DNA from 3 places in the Buttiauxella noackiae genome. Region 3 is predicted to be linked to each of the others. Evidence: predicted binding sites of a transcription regulator. Region 3 holds the regulator's gene; each other region holds the start of a gene.
What was found. The regulator Fur, encoded in region 3, represses iron uptake genes when iron is present. The targets are predictions, from matches to a motif close to ATAATAATGAGAACNACTATCAA.
Positions count from the first base shown of each region.

Region 1: sufA (Fe-S cluster assembly scaffold SufA) is a predicted target of Fur. The motif match lies at 2,215-2,237, and genes of this name have one in related genera.
Region 2: bfd (bacterioferritin-associated ferredoxin) is a predicted target of Fur. The motif match lies at 2,142-2,164, and genes of this name have one in related genera.

Region 1 covers NZ_JPRU01000001.1:958,821-963,029, forward strand. The annotation lists gene sufC (Fe-S cluster assembly ATPase SufC) at 1-294, opposite strand, end outside; gene sufB (Fe-S cluster assembly protein SufB) at 311-1,795, opposite strand; gene sufA (Fe-S cluster assembly scaffold SufA) at 1,804-2,172, opposite strand; gene iraP (anti-adapter protein IraP) at 2,595-2,930, shown strand; gene IX31_RS04305 (GNAT family N-acetyltransferase) at 2,996-3,517, shown strand; gene IX31_RS23475 (hypothetical protein) at 3,618-3,779, opposite strand; gene IX31_RS04310 (GlcG/HbpS family heme-binding protein) at 3,962-4,209, opposite strand, start outside.
Region 2 covers NZ_JPRU01000009.1:25,143-29,351, forward strand. The annotation lists gene rplC (50S ribosomal protein L3) at 1-139, opposite strand, end outside; gene rpsJ (30S ribosomal protein S10) at 171-482, opposite strand; gene IX31_RS21785 (prepilin peptidase) at 863-1,381, shown strand; gene bfr (bacterioferritin) at 1,365-1,841, opposite strand; gene bfd (bacterioferritin-associated ferredoxin) at 1,913-2,107, opposite strand; gene tuf (elongation factor Tu) at 2,258-3,442, opposite strand; tRNA gene IX31_RS21805 (tRNA-Thr) at 3,554-3,629, opposite strand; tRNA gene IX31_RS21810 (tRNA-Gly) at 3,635-3,709, opposite strand; tRNA gene IX31_RS21815 (tRNA-Tyr) at 3,829-3,913, opposite strand; tRNA gene IX31_RS21820 (tRNA-Thr) at 3,924-3,999, opposite strand.
Region 3 covers NZ_JPRU01000001.1:1,562,198-1,566,406, forward strand. The annotation lists gene ybfF (esterase) at 1-373, shown strand, start outside; gene ybfE (LexA regulated protein) at 509-790, shown strand; gene fldA (flavodoxin FldA) at 940-1,470, shown strand; gene fur (ferric iron uptake transcriptional regulator) at 1,753-2,205, shown strand; gene chiQ (ChiQ/YbfN family lipoprotein) at 2,297-2,629, opposite strand; gene chiP (chitoporin ChiP) at 2,677-4,074, opposite strand.

The sequences.
Region 1 (4,209 bases), 600 kb from region 3:
GAAAAATTGATTACTGACGCCGGGAATTTCTACCGGGTACTGGAACGCCATAAAAATACCTTCACCCGCACGATCTTCAGGCGACAATTCCAACAGGTCTTTGCCTTTAAAATGGACTTCACCACCAGTGACTTCATAGTCGTCGCGCCCGGCAAGCGTTGCGGAAAGCGTACTTTTCCCGGAACCGTTTGGCCCCATAATGGCGTGCACTTCGCCCGGTTTCACTTCAAGGCTTAAACCGCGCAGGATCTCTTTATCCTCAACGCTTACCTGTAGATCTTTAATGCTCAGCATAATTTTCCCTTAATTCTTATCCGACGCTGTGTTCAAGGCTGATTGCTAATAGTTTTTGTGCTTCCACCGCGAATTCGAGCGGCAATTCCGAGAACACGTCTTTACAGAACCCGTTGACGATCATTGAAATCGCATCATCCTGGGCTATCCCGCGTTGCAGGCAATAGAACAACTGGTCTTCACCGATGCGCGATGTCGTCGCTTCGTGCTCAAGCTGGGCGGTGTTGTTGCGGCATTCCACGTACGGGAAGGTGTGCGCGCCACTGTCCGGGCCGATAAGCATGGAGTCACACTGTGTGAAGTTACGAGCGTTAGTCGCCGTCGGCATAATTTTGACGAGGCCGCGATAGCTGTTCTGGCTGTGTCCGGCCGAGATCCCTTTGGAGATAATGGTCGAGCGCGTGTTTTTACCGATGTGAATCATTTTGGTGCCGGTATCCGCCTGCTGATTGCCCGCCGTCAGCGCCACTGAGAAGAACTCACCAATGGAGTTATCGCCGCGCAGAATCACACTTGGGTATTTCCAGGTGATCGCTGAACCGGTTTCCGACTGCGTCCAGGACATTTTGCTGTTCGCCCCTTCACACAGTGCACGCTTGGTCACGAAGTTGAGAATGCCACCGGTGTTGCCATCGCCCGGGAACCAGTTTTGCACGGTCGAATATTTCACTTCGGCATCTTTATGAATGATGACTTCCACGACTGCAGCGTGCAGCTGGTAGCTGTCGCGCACCGGCGCCGAACACCCTTCGATATAGCTCACGTAGCTGCCTTCATCCGCCACCAAAATTGTGCGTTCGAACTGGCCAGTTTTCTCCGCATTAATACGGAAATAGGTCGACAGTTCCATTGGGCAGCGCACGCCTTTTGGCACATAAATAAACGTGCCGTCAGAGGCGACAGCCGCATTCAGCGCAGCAAAGAAGTTGTCGTTGCTCGGAACCACTGTGCCGAGATATTTTTGCACCAGCTCAGGGAATTCATGAATTGCCTCACCAAAAGAGCAGAAAATAATCCCCTGCTCAGAGAGTTTTTCACGATATGTCGTCGCCACTGATACGGAGTCAAAAATCGCATCCATGGCAATATTCGAGCCTTCGCGCACCGGAACACCGAGCTGTTTAAATGCCTCTTCGACTTCGCCAGTCAGATAGGCGTTGCTACCAGGTTGCTGGACAGCGCCGGGTTGCGATTCGCAATTGTCATCGCAACTGCCGCAAGACGGAGCTGAGTAGTAGCTGTAATCCTGATAGTTCAGCTTGTCGTAATGGGCCTTCAACCAGTGCGGCTCTTCCATTTCAATCCAGGCACGATAGGCACTCAGGCGAAACTCCAGCATCCACTCTGGCTCATTACGCCGCGCAGAGATTGCCCGCACCACATCTTCGTTGATGCCATGCGCCATTTCGTCGGTTTTCAACTGAGTGAAAAAGCCTTCTTTATAAGAATGACTGCCCGCCCAGGTTTGCACTTCTTCAGACGTTTCAGTGTTACGTGACATAATCCCGCCTACACCCCAAAGCTTTCACCACAGCCACATTCGTGCTGTGCTTTCGGGTTGTTAAATTTGAATATTTCGTTTAATCCTTCGCGCACATAATCGACTTCCGTTCCGTCGATAAACGGCATCGCTGAAATTGGCACCCACAGTTTTGCGCCGTCTGTTTCAAAAAGGAGGTCGTCAGGTTTAGGCTCTTTTACGGTATCGAGTACATAGCCGAAGCCCGCGCAGCCGGTCTGTTTAATGCCCAAACGCACACCGAGGAAGCCAGGCTGTTGGCTTGCCAGTTTGCGAATATGTGCGCTCGCATCAGGGGTTAACGTCAGTCCCTTCCAGGCAAATTCACTGGGATCGAAGCTATCGGTTTGCACATCCATAGTTCACCTCTTTATGTTTTGCCGCCCAAAGGCCAATACCCTATGTTAATGATAACAATTATCAATACAACATCCTGATAACAGGGGTATTCACGAAATGCTGATTTTTTGGGCGTCTTTACTAAGGATAGACCCTGCTGAAACTCTTGCAGATGACGAAAAGAGCTATTTAAGCTAATGAAAGAAATGGGGTTTATTTAGGTATAGAAAGCTTAGCCGGTAGAAGAGAGAAGATGTATAGAAAATACCAATTTATGCAATCAATGGTTCCTGCCAGCACCATGATCTTCGCCGTCAATGCCTAAAACATTCTTGTTCAATCCGGAAGTGGTGCACAGTCACAACTTAGGCTATTTTCATTTTCATCAAACAAACCTCACCCTTATGTTGTTAAGGGCTTATCTGACTAAAAAGGAGCTTTCATGAAAAACTTAATACTGAGTGTGATAGCAAAAATTTCAAAAATGGATGCTGAAGCCAAGCAACTGGCGGCAAAAGTCGAAGCTCAGTCTTTGCTTATAGGGGCACTGTTACTGACCATTGGCAAAAATGGCGGTATGAATGAAATGCTTGAAAACGTCAGAAAGGCAATCAATGCTGCTTTGGATGCGGCTGATACTCCCCTGAAGAGTGACGCTGAGATACTTTTAAATGAATTCAATAATCTTCTTTTGTTAACGCAGCTGCTGGAAACAAACGATGCTGACATTGATCTTGATACTCTGAGAAGTAAACCTGGCGAAACGGCTGCTGAGTAAGTTGACTCTAGGCTGGAAGTTACACTTTCAGCCCTTTACTCAGAATTTCGATAAAAGATAAATTGATGACAAATATTGAAACCGAAAGATTAATTTTACGTCCTCAGGCCATCGCAGATTTTGACGTGTGGTTTTCGATGTACGCTGACCCACAAATTTTCCAGGTAACAAATTCTCCTGGATTTACACCGGAAGAAGGATGGAATCGTATTTTGAGAAATATCGGGCACTGGTCAACGTTTGGATTCGGGATATTTTCCATCTTCCAAAAATCTGATGATGCTTTTTTAGGGGAAACGGGGCTGGCTAATTTTCATCGAGGTATTGATGAAGAGTTTGATAACTGCGCCGAAGCTTCATGGGTCATTTCACGCACAGCCCAGGGCCGAGGGATTGCAAAGGAAGCTGCCGAAGCCGCACACCATTGGTATGTTGATTCATTTTCGCCCCCCAAAACCGTTTGCCTTATTGTGAAACATCACCCGGCCTCAATTCGCGTAGCTGAATATCTGGGTTATCGTATTTATGATGAGTGCTTATATAAGGGTGCGGAGTGCTTCAAGCTTGAACGCTTGTGCGAAAAATAATCAGCTATTCAGATGCCATTAACATCATCAGCATTCCTCTTCTTACTCAATACAGCCAGAAGAGGAATTGCTTAATCCGCTTTTACAATTTGTTTAAATCTTAATAACCTGCAGCTTTGTTAGCCGCTTTAATGCGCTTATCTCTTGCGTCTTTTTCATTTTTATCAGTAGCCTGCATTATTCCACCAGCAGCATCTACCCAATCACTCGCTGTGCATCCGGATAATGTCAGACTCAATATAAGCGTGAATATATACTTCATTTTAGCTCCCTTATTTCCCATCAATGTATAAAAAACGTCCGTGTAATACGCAAAGTATTTGACGCTGAATACATTATTTTGACAAAAAATTTCAACATGGGCAAAGGGGGGATGTTTTCACGACTCTTTTTGTCCGTGACGCTGCCGGTCGAAATACACCTGCAACGTCACGAAAACCTTTATCAGGAAGCGTTAAGAGCAGCCTTATTTGCTTCAAGTGCGTCAACCGCACATTGCTGATCCAAATGGCCGCCCGGCGCACCGCCAATCCCAATAGCGCCGATGGTTTGATTATCCACTTTCACCGGTATCCCGCCGCCCAATAATAAGAAACCAGGGATATCGCGCATATTCTGCGCACCGGCATTATCCTGTGCACTCTTCATAACATCGCCGGTGGTATTTTTGGTGGTCAGCGCGGTATAGGCCT
Region 2 (4,209 bases), on a different contig from region 3:
CACGGTAGCCGTCGTTAGCCAGGTCTTTAACCTGAGTAACACGGTTTGCTTCTACTTCGATCACGGTTACTGGGATAGAAACGCCGTCTTCTGTGAAGATACGGGTCATACCCACTTTTTTACCGACTAAACCAATCATTGTTTCAACCTCTCAATCGTCAATGACCTGATTAACCCAGGCTGATCTGCACGTCAACACCAGCAGCCAGATCCAGACGCATCAGAGCATCAACGGTTTTCTCAGTTGGCTCAACGATGTCAACCAGACGCTTGTGAGTGCGAATTTCGTACTGATCACGCGCGTCTTTGTTGACGTGCGGAGAGATCAGAACGGTAAAGCGCTCTTTGCGGGTCGGCAGCGGGATCGGACCACGTACTTGCGCACCAGTGCGCTTAGCAGTCTCGACGATTTCCGCAGTTGATTGATCAATCAGACGATGATCAAACGCTTTAAGACGGATACGGATTCTTTGGCTCTGCATGAGACCATAGCTCCAATTATTTTATAGACGAAAAAAATCACTACTCACACCCATTACGATTGATGGGGGAGTGTAATCGTTCATACATAGTTCCCCAATTGGGAACATTGTCGACAGTAACTTCACTGCCAGGCTCATATCGAGCCAGCCATCGATTAAGACAGGCCCGCGCATTATACGTAAATACGCTCCTTAATCAAGCCATGGATACGAATTAAACAATCTTTTATACGAGGGTACGGCACGCCTTCGATTTGAAATGCAAGAATGGCTAGTCGTGGAATCTTCCTCGGAGGGTTTCTCGCACCTGAGTAATCTCCACTTTGTTTTCACATAGCGATTCTTTTAATGTTGAAAATCATCTCACTGTAGAGTCATCAATGGCTATGTTTACGTCCTCTTCGCTATTCGAACTGCTCTTTCTGGCAATCTATATCGGACTTTTGCTACAGCTAGCCTGGATAGATTATCGATGCATGCTGCTCCCGGATAACCTGACCTATTCCTTGTTATGGTCTGGGTTACTGTATCAGGTCTTTTTTATACCGGAACATTTAGCAACATCCATACTTGGCGCTATTTGCGGATATCTCAGTTTATGGGGGTTGCACTGGATATACTTTTATTGGCGAAAGTACGAGGGAATCGGCTATGGAGATATGAAGCTTTTGGCTGCTTTAGGAGCGTGGCATGGTTGGCAGAGTTTGGGGTGGATTCTGTTCACAGCCTCATCAACGGGCCTGTTTTCGATGTTAATAACAAAATTACTAAGAAAGAAAAAGATTTCACTGACTACCACTCCGCTACCCTTTGGCCCATACCTTGCGATAGCGGGTGGTTCAGCAGGATGGATATGTTCCACCTTCCCACTGTTTCAAGAACTCAACTTCCTTCTTTGATTTGAGATTGAATGTAATTCTGCAAACCAATTTTAGAGATGAGATCTAACTCAGTTTCCAACCAGTCTATATGGTGCTCTTCCTCCGTAAGGATTTGGATCAGCATATCGCGACTGACATAGTCATGGATGGTATCCGCGTAAGCAATCGCCTCACGCAAATCTTTTGCACCTTCCAGTTCCAGGTTGAGGTCGGACTGAAGCATTTCTTCGACATCCTCACCAATATGGAGTTTGCCCAAGTCTTGCAAGTTAGGAATTCCTTCGAGGAACAAAATACGCTCGATATACTTATCGGCATGTTTCATTTCATCAATGGACTCGTGGTATTCAACTTCGTTGAGGCGCATCAAGCCCCAGTTTTTGAACATTCTCGCATGGAGAAAATACTGATTGATCGCGACAAGCTCGTTTCCCAATAATTTATTGAGATAATTTATTATCTTAGTATCACCTTTCATTTTTACTCCCTCCGCTTCCACTACATGAAGCGTAGATGTAGCACGGAGTAAGTCAAAAAAAAGTGACTGACTTAGGCAATCTCTTTAAATTCTGGGATCTGCAATAGCTCTTCTTGCATGATTTCTCGTGCTGCGCGAATGCATTTGCCACATTGGTTTCCCACTGGCACAAACTTGCGAAGCTGCTGGAAAGATTGTGGATGAAACTGGCGCACTGCCTGCCGAATTTTTTTATCACTGACACCATTACACAAACAAACGTACATAAGTACTCCCGTTCAAATTACGCGCAAAGTGTAAATGAGAATAGTTATGATTACAATAGCACGCGAATGTTACTTCGGTCGGTAAGTGGCAAAAATTGCAAAAAAAAAAGAGCGCCTGAGCGCTCTTTTTTCATACAAAAGTATCAGCGATTAAGCGATAACTTTAGCAACAACGCCCGCGCCTACAGTACGGCCGCCTTCACGGATTGCGAAACGCAGACCGTCGTCCATCGCGATTGGGTGGATCAGGGTAACAACCATTTTGATGTTGTCGCCCGGCATTACCATCTCAACGCCTTCTGGCAGTTCGATGGTGCCAGTCACGTCAGTTGTACGGAAGTAGAACTGTGGACGGTAGCCTTTGAAGAACGGAGTATGACGGCCGCCTTCGTCTTTGGACAGGATATAAACTTCAGACTCGAACTGAGTGTGCGGCTTGATAGAACCTGGCTTAGCCAGTACCTGACCACGTTCGATATCTTCACGTTTGATACCACGCAGCAGAACACCAACGTTCTCACCCGCACGGCCTTCGTCCAGCAGTTTGCGGAACATTTCAACGCCAGTACAGGTTGATTTCACGGTATCTTTGATACCAACGATTTCAACTTCTTCACCGACTTTAACGATACCGCGCTCTACACGACCGGTAACAACAGTACCACGGCCGGAGATRGAGAATACGTCTTCGATTGGCAGCAGGAACGGCTTGTCGATAGCACGTTCTGGTTCTGGGATATAGCTATCCAGGTAACCAGCCAGTTCGATGATTTTAGCTTCGTAATCCGCGTCGCCTTCCAGTGCTTTCAGCGCTGAACCACGTACGATTGGAGTATCGTCGCCCGGGAAGTCGTACATAGACAGAAGTTCACGAACTTCCATTTCTACCAGTTCCAGCAGCTCTTCATCATCAACCATGTCGCATTTGTTCAGGAACACGATGATGTAAGGAACGCCAACCTGACGACCCARCAGGATGTGCTCACGAGTCTGTGGCATTGGGCCATCAGTCGCAGCAACAACCAGGATAGCGCCGTCCATCTGAGCAGCACCGGTGATCATGTTTTTAACGTAGTCGGCGTGCCCTGGGCAGTCAACGTGCGCGTAGTGGCGAGTCGGGGTGTCATATTCAACGTGGGAAGTGTTGATGGTGATACCACGAGCTTTTTCTTCTGGTGCGTTATCGATCTGRTCGAAAGCACGAGCAGAACCACCGTAGGTTTTAGCCAGAACGGTAGTGATTGCTGCAGTCAGAGTGGTTTTACCATGGTCAACGTGGCCGATAGTACCGACGTTGACGTGCGGTTTTGTACGTTCAAATTTTTCTTTAGACATCGATTGTCCCTCTAAGACACGGATAAATCGGTGATATCACCACATCAACCAGGCAATAGCCTGAATTTGTTGAATTAATTAACAGAAGAAAAACAGGGAGGATAAAGGAGGTGGTGCTGATAGGCAGATTCGAACTGCCGACCTCACCCTTACCAAGGGTGCGCTCTACCAACTGAGCTATATCAGCACATCTGGAGCGGGCAGTGGGAATCGAACCCACATCATCAGCTTGGAAGGCTGAGGTAATAGCCATTATACGATGCCCGCATCTCTGGAACTCGGCTACCTGCTTGAATTCTGTATAGAACCTGAGGAGTGGCTCCTCAGTATTCGAGTCGACTAGTTGGATCTCGTCGCCTCGGGCTACGCATAGCGCGGCCTGAAAATGGTGGTGGGGGAAGGATTCGAACCTTCGAAGTCGATGACGGCAGATTTACAGTCTGCTCCCTTTGGCCGCTCGGGAACCCCACCAAGCACTTGATGGTGCCGACTACCGGAATCGAACTGGTGACCTACTGATTACAAGTCAGTTGCTCTACCTACTGAGCTAAGTCGGCATCAAGTAGCGCGCATTCTAGGAAGACCGGCTCCTTGATGCAACAAAAAAATTAAAGAAAATGCACTACCGCTTATATTTTGCGCGATAGCTCGTAAAAATGATGAATTAAACGGCATTTCGGAGCGATTTTGTACATCAAGTACAGTGATGCATTATGCAAAATAGTGTCAGTATGCTCTTCTACTACATGCATACATCACATAGTGCC
Region 3 (4,209 bases):
CGCATCTGATGTTAAAACTCGCCAGCAGGCCGCGACCGTGATGCGCGAGCATCTTGATGAAGAAGGTGTCATTCAGTTCTTACTGAAATCCTTTGCCGATGGCGAATGGAAATTCAATGTGCCGGTGCTGTGGGAGCAATATGAGCATATTGTCGGCTGGGAAAACATTCCCGCATGGAACGAACCGGCGCTATTTATTCGCGGCGGCGCATCTCCTTATGTTGATGAATCACATCGTAGCCAACTGCTTTCCCAGTTTCCTCAGGCACGTGCTCATGTGGTTGCCGGTGCCGGACACTGGGTTCACGCAGAAAAACCTGATGCTGTTTTGCGCGCAATCCATCGTTTTATCGACACAACAACGACAAACTGATTAAAAACAAACCGACTGGCCGCAAGATGTGGCTAACGCGTTGGCGCGCAAGCCATGCTGATGTATGATTGCGCGCTAAAATGCGCCAGAGCACCCCGCTCCGTGCCACCTGAATTCCCTGTCAGTAGTCTAATCATGGCAAAAGAACAAACGGACCGTACTACATTAGATCTGTTCGCGGACGAGCGTCGCCCGGGGCGACCAAAAACCAATCCGCTAACGCGTGATGAGCAATTGCGTATCAATAAACGCAACCAACTCAAGCGCGATAAAGTACGCGGCCTGAAGCGAGTGGAGCTAAAGCTCAATAACGATGCGGTAGATGCTCTCAATCAGTTGGCTGAAGCGCGCAATATCAGTCGTAGTGAATTGATTGAAGAGATGCTGCTCGAACAACTGAAGCAACATCTCAGTTAGTTTTAATGCTGCTTCCCTGTTAGATTTTGCAGACTGTGCACTACGGGGTCATAGCAGTTTCCGCACTGTGATGTGTTCTGCTATGATTGCCCTATCTGTGGCTAAATAGCAGCCACCATACCATTAAGTATCAAGAGGTTATTTTACTCATGGCAATCGTAGGCATTTTTTTCGGCAGCGACACCGGTAACACCGAAAATATCGCGAAAATGATTCAAAAACAGCTCGGTAAGGATGTTGCTGAGGTGCATGACATTGCTAAGAGCAGCAAAGAAGACCTGGAAGGCTTCGACATTCTGCTTCTCGGCATTCCAACGTGGTACTACGGCGAAGCGCAGTGCGACTGGGATGATTTCTTCCCAACTCTGGAAGAAGTTGATTTCAATGGCAAACTGGTTGCCCTGTTCGGCTGTGGTGACCAGGAAGACTATGCAGAATACTTCTGTGACGCATTAGGTACTATCCGTGACATCATTGAGCCGCGTGGTGCAGCTATCGTCGGTCACTGGCCAACGGCGGGTTATCATTTCGAAGCGTCTAAAGGTCTTGCAGACGACGACCACTTTGTTGGGCTGGCAATTGACGAAGACCGTCAACCTGAACTTACTGCTGAACGTGTTCAGAAGTGGGTTAAACAAGTTTCTGAAGAACTAAACCTGGCTGATATCATCAACGCCTGATTCCAGATGCGGCACAACTATTAGGTTGCGCCGCATTGATAGTTATTTCCGATTAAAATAATTGCTACAAATTTTTAACTTTCCAGTTTGTCCCTGTACAATGAACTCCTGACAAAATAGCTAACAAGGCAATCAAATCGCGACTCAACCGCCATTTCTTAGCTTGATTATGCATAATACTTGCGGTTCCCATTTAGAAGTGGCAGTTCTATAATGAGACGCATTCATCTTAACGCTCACCCTGAGTCCGAGCGAATCGTTAAGCAACAGGACAATTTCCGCATGACTGACAATAATACCGCATTAAAGAAGGCCGGCCTGAAAGTCACGCTTCCGCGATTAAAAATCCTTGAAGTGTTGCAGGGGCCGGTGAACCATCACGTCAGTGCGGAAGACTTATATAAACGTCTGATTGATATGGGCGAAGAGATTGGTCTCGCCACAGTTTATCGTGTATTAAACCAGTTTGATGATGCAGGCATTGTGACTCGTCATAACTTCGAAGGCGGCAAATCCGTATTCGAACTGACGCAACAGCATCACCATGACCACCTGATTTGCCTGGACTGCGGCAAAGTTATTGAATTCAGTGATGATTCAATCGAAGCCCGCCAGCGCGAAATCGCATCACGTCATGGTATTCGTCTGACTAACCACAGCCTGTACCTGTACGGTCATTGCGCTGAAGGTGATTGCCGTACCGACGAAAACGCGCACGAAATCAGCGAAAAGTAATCTGCATAGCCTGACATCCCTGACCCGGATGTCACCTATAAAAAAACCGGTGAGACAATTCACCGGTTTTTTTATTGCTCAAATACGGTAACTATTTGTTGTTTGCGCGGATTTCCTGCCAGATTTTATCGCATTTAGCTTTAACAGCCTGGTCATTACCCGTTTGTGTTGCCTGAATGCAGTTCTGGTAATCCAGTGTGCGAACGGTTTCTTTCTTCGCAAACTCTTGATGCTCTTTTTCCTGACCCAGTACATTCAGCACGCTTTGGCAGGCCTGGATTTTATCAGGGTTACCTTCTGCAGTGTTAATGCAGGCACTATATGCTTGTTTCAGCTTTGAATCTTCCGGAGCAGTTTTAGGTTGTTGCTGTGCACATGCACTCAAACCTAACGCCATCACCACAGTCAGAATGATTTTTTTCATGCTTGATATCCTTAAAAAAACCGGGCGTTTTCACGCCCGGATTCGAATCAGAAGATGGTGAACGGTGCGATGACGATGAATTTCACGTCGCGCTCATCCTGGAAGATGTTGCCGTAACCACCGCCCCAGCTTGGGATGTCTGAATGGTTGTCATACTGAGTGAAGTGCAGTTTGAACAGAGTACCTTTCGCACGGCCATCCTGAACGGTATACAATGCATCAAGGCTGTAGGCAGATTCTTTCAGGCGATTATCAGCATCGTAGTAACCGTCAGTGGTTGGTTTAGAGCTTGGTTTTGCATCCCATGCGTACACATAAGAAGCACCCACTGCCCAACCTGCCAGATTCCAGTTGCTCAGGTCATACATCGCGCCAGCAAATACTGCTTTTTCACCGTTGGCGTTGAAGTCAGAGCGGTTATCCCACCACACATCAAGACGACCGTTTGAAGATGCATAAGTTGGGGTCATACGCTGCAGGAAGTAACCTTGTTGGCCATCGGCTTTAACAATAGTTCCTTCAAGACGCAAATCAACCTGGCCCACGCGGTATCCGAGAGTCAGAGCTTGTAACCATGCTGTGCCGTCGTACAGATCGTTAACGCTGCCATCAGAAACTTTGTCACGCGTGCCGTAGAACTGGTAGCTGGTTGTTAACGGGCTGCCGGCGATATCAAATTTGTAGCTTGCTTTGGTGAAGTACTGATCAACGTAGCCTTCAGCCTGCCCAAATGCCGCTTCGAGAATGAAATCATTTTTGAAGTCATACTTCGCGCCAAGAGAGTGTAAATATTCAACTTTGGTGTTTTTGTCGTTCTGATAGAACTTGTCCATTTCCAGGTGCCATGGAGCTTTGTACTCGTTGGTCCACATGTAGGAGAAGCTCAACGCACCAGAATCGCCGTAGTCAAAGTTTGCACCGGCTTCAGCACCCTGATAAGTACCAGGCATGAAGCTCCAGTGCGGTGCGAGCAAGGTTTGCCCGGTTGGCTGAATGTAACCGCCACGCGCCCAAACTGGACCGTATTTAAATTTAGCTGCTGCTTTATAGAGGCTAATACCGCTTTTATCACCTGAATAATCTTCGTCGTAAGCTTTGTTTACAGAGGAAAATGCGATTTCGTTCGGGTGACCGCTGTCGCCGTTTTCTGCCATTTCGATAGCAGTAAAGGCCGCGATATCGAGACCGAACATGTCAGCGGCGAAACCAGACTGGAAGTCCAGGTTGGCGTTCCAGGTAGAGTGCGCAAGGTTAGTTTCATATTTGTCAGTCGTAACATCTTTACGGTCACGCTCACGTTGCCAGTAATAAACACCACCGGTCAGAGTCGAGTCATCAATAAAACCTGCGGCACTTGCCTGAGGGATGACTACCAGTCCTGAAAGAGCCGTGACACCTGCAATTGCAAGCGCCAGTGCACTACGTTTGCCACTAAACGTACGCATATATTATTCCTCTTTGACGTATCAATAATCGCCGGACGTTAAAAGACGCCTTATGGCGAAAAAAAGTAAAAATGCCTAACGGCTAAAGCGGTTATGAATATTTGCCCGCATTACTGCTGCCCTTAAGACTATTTT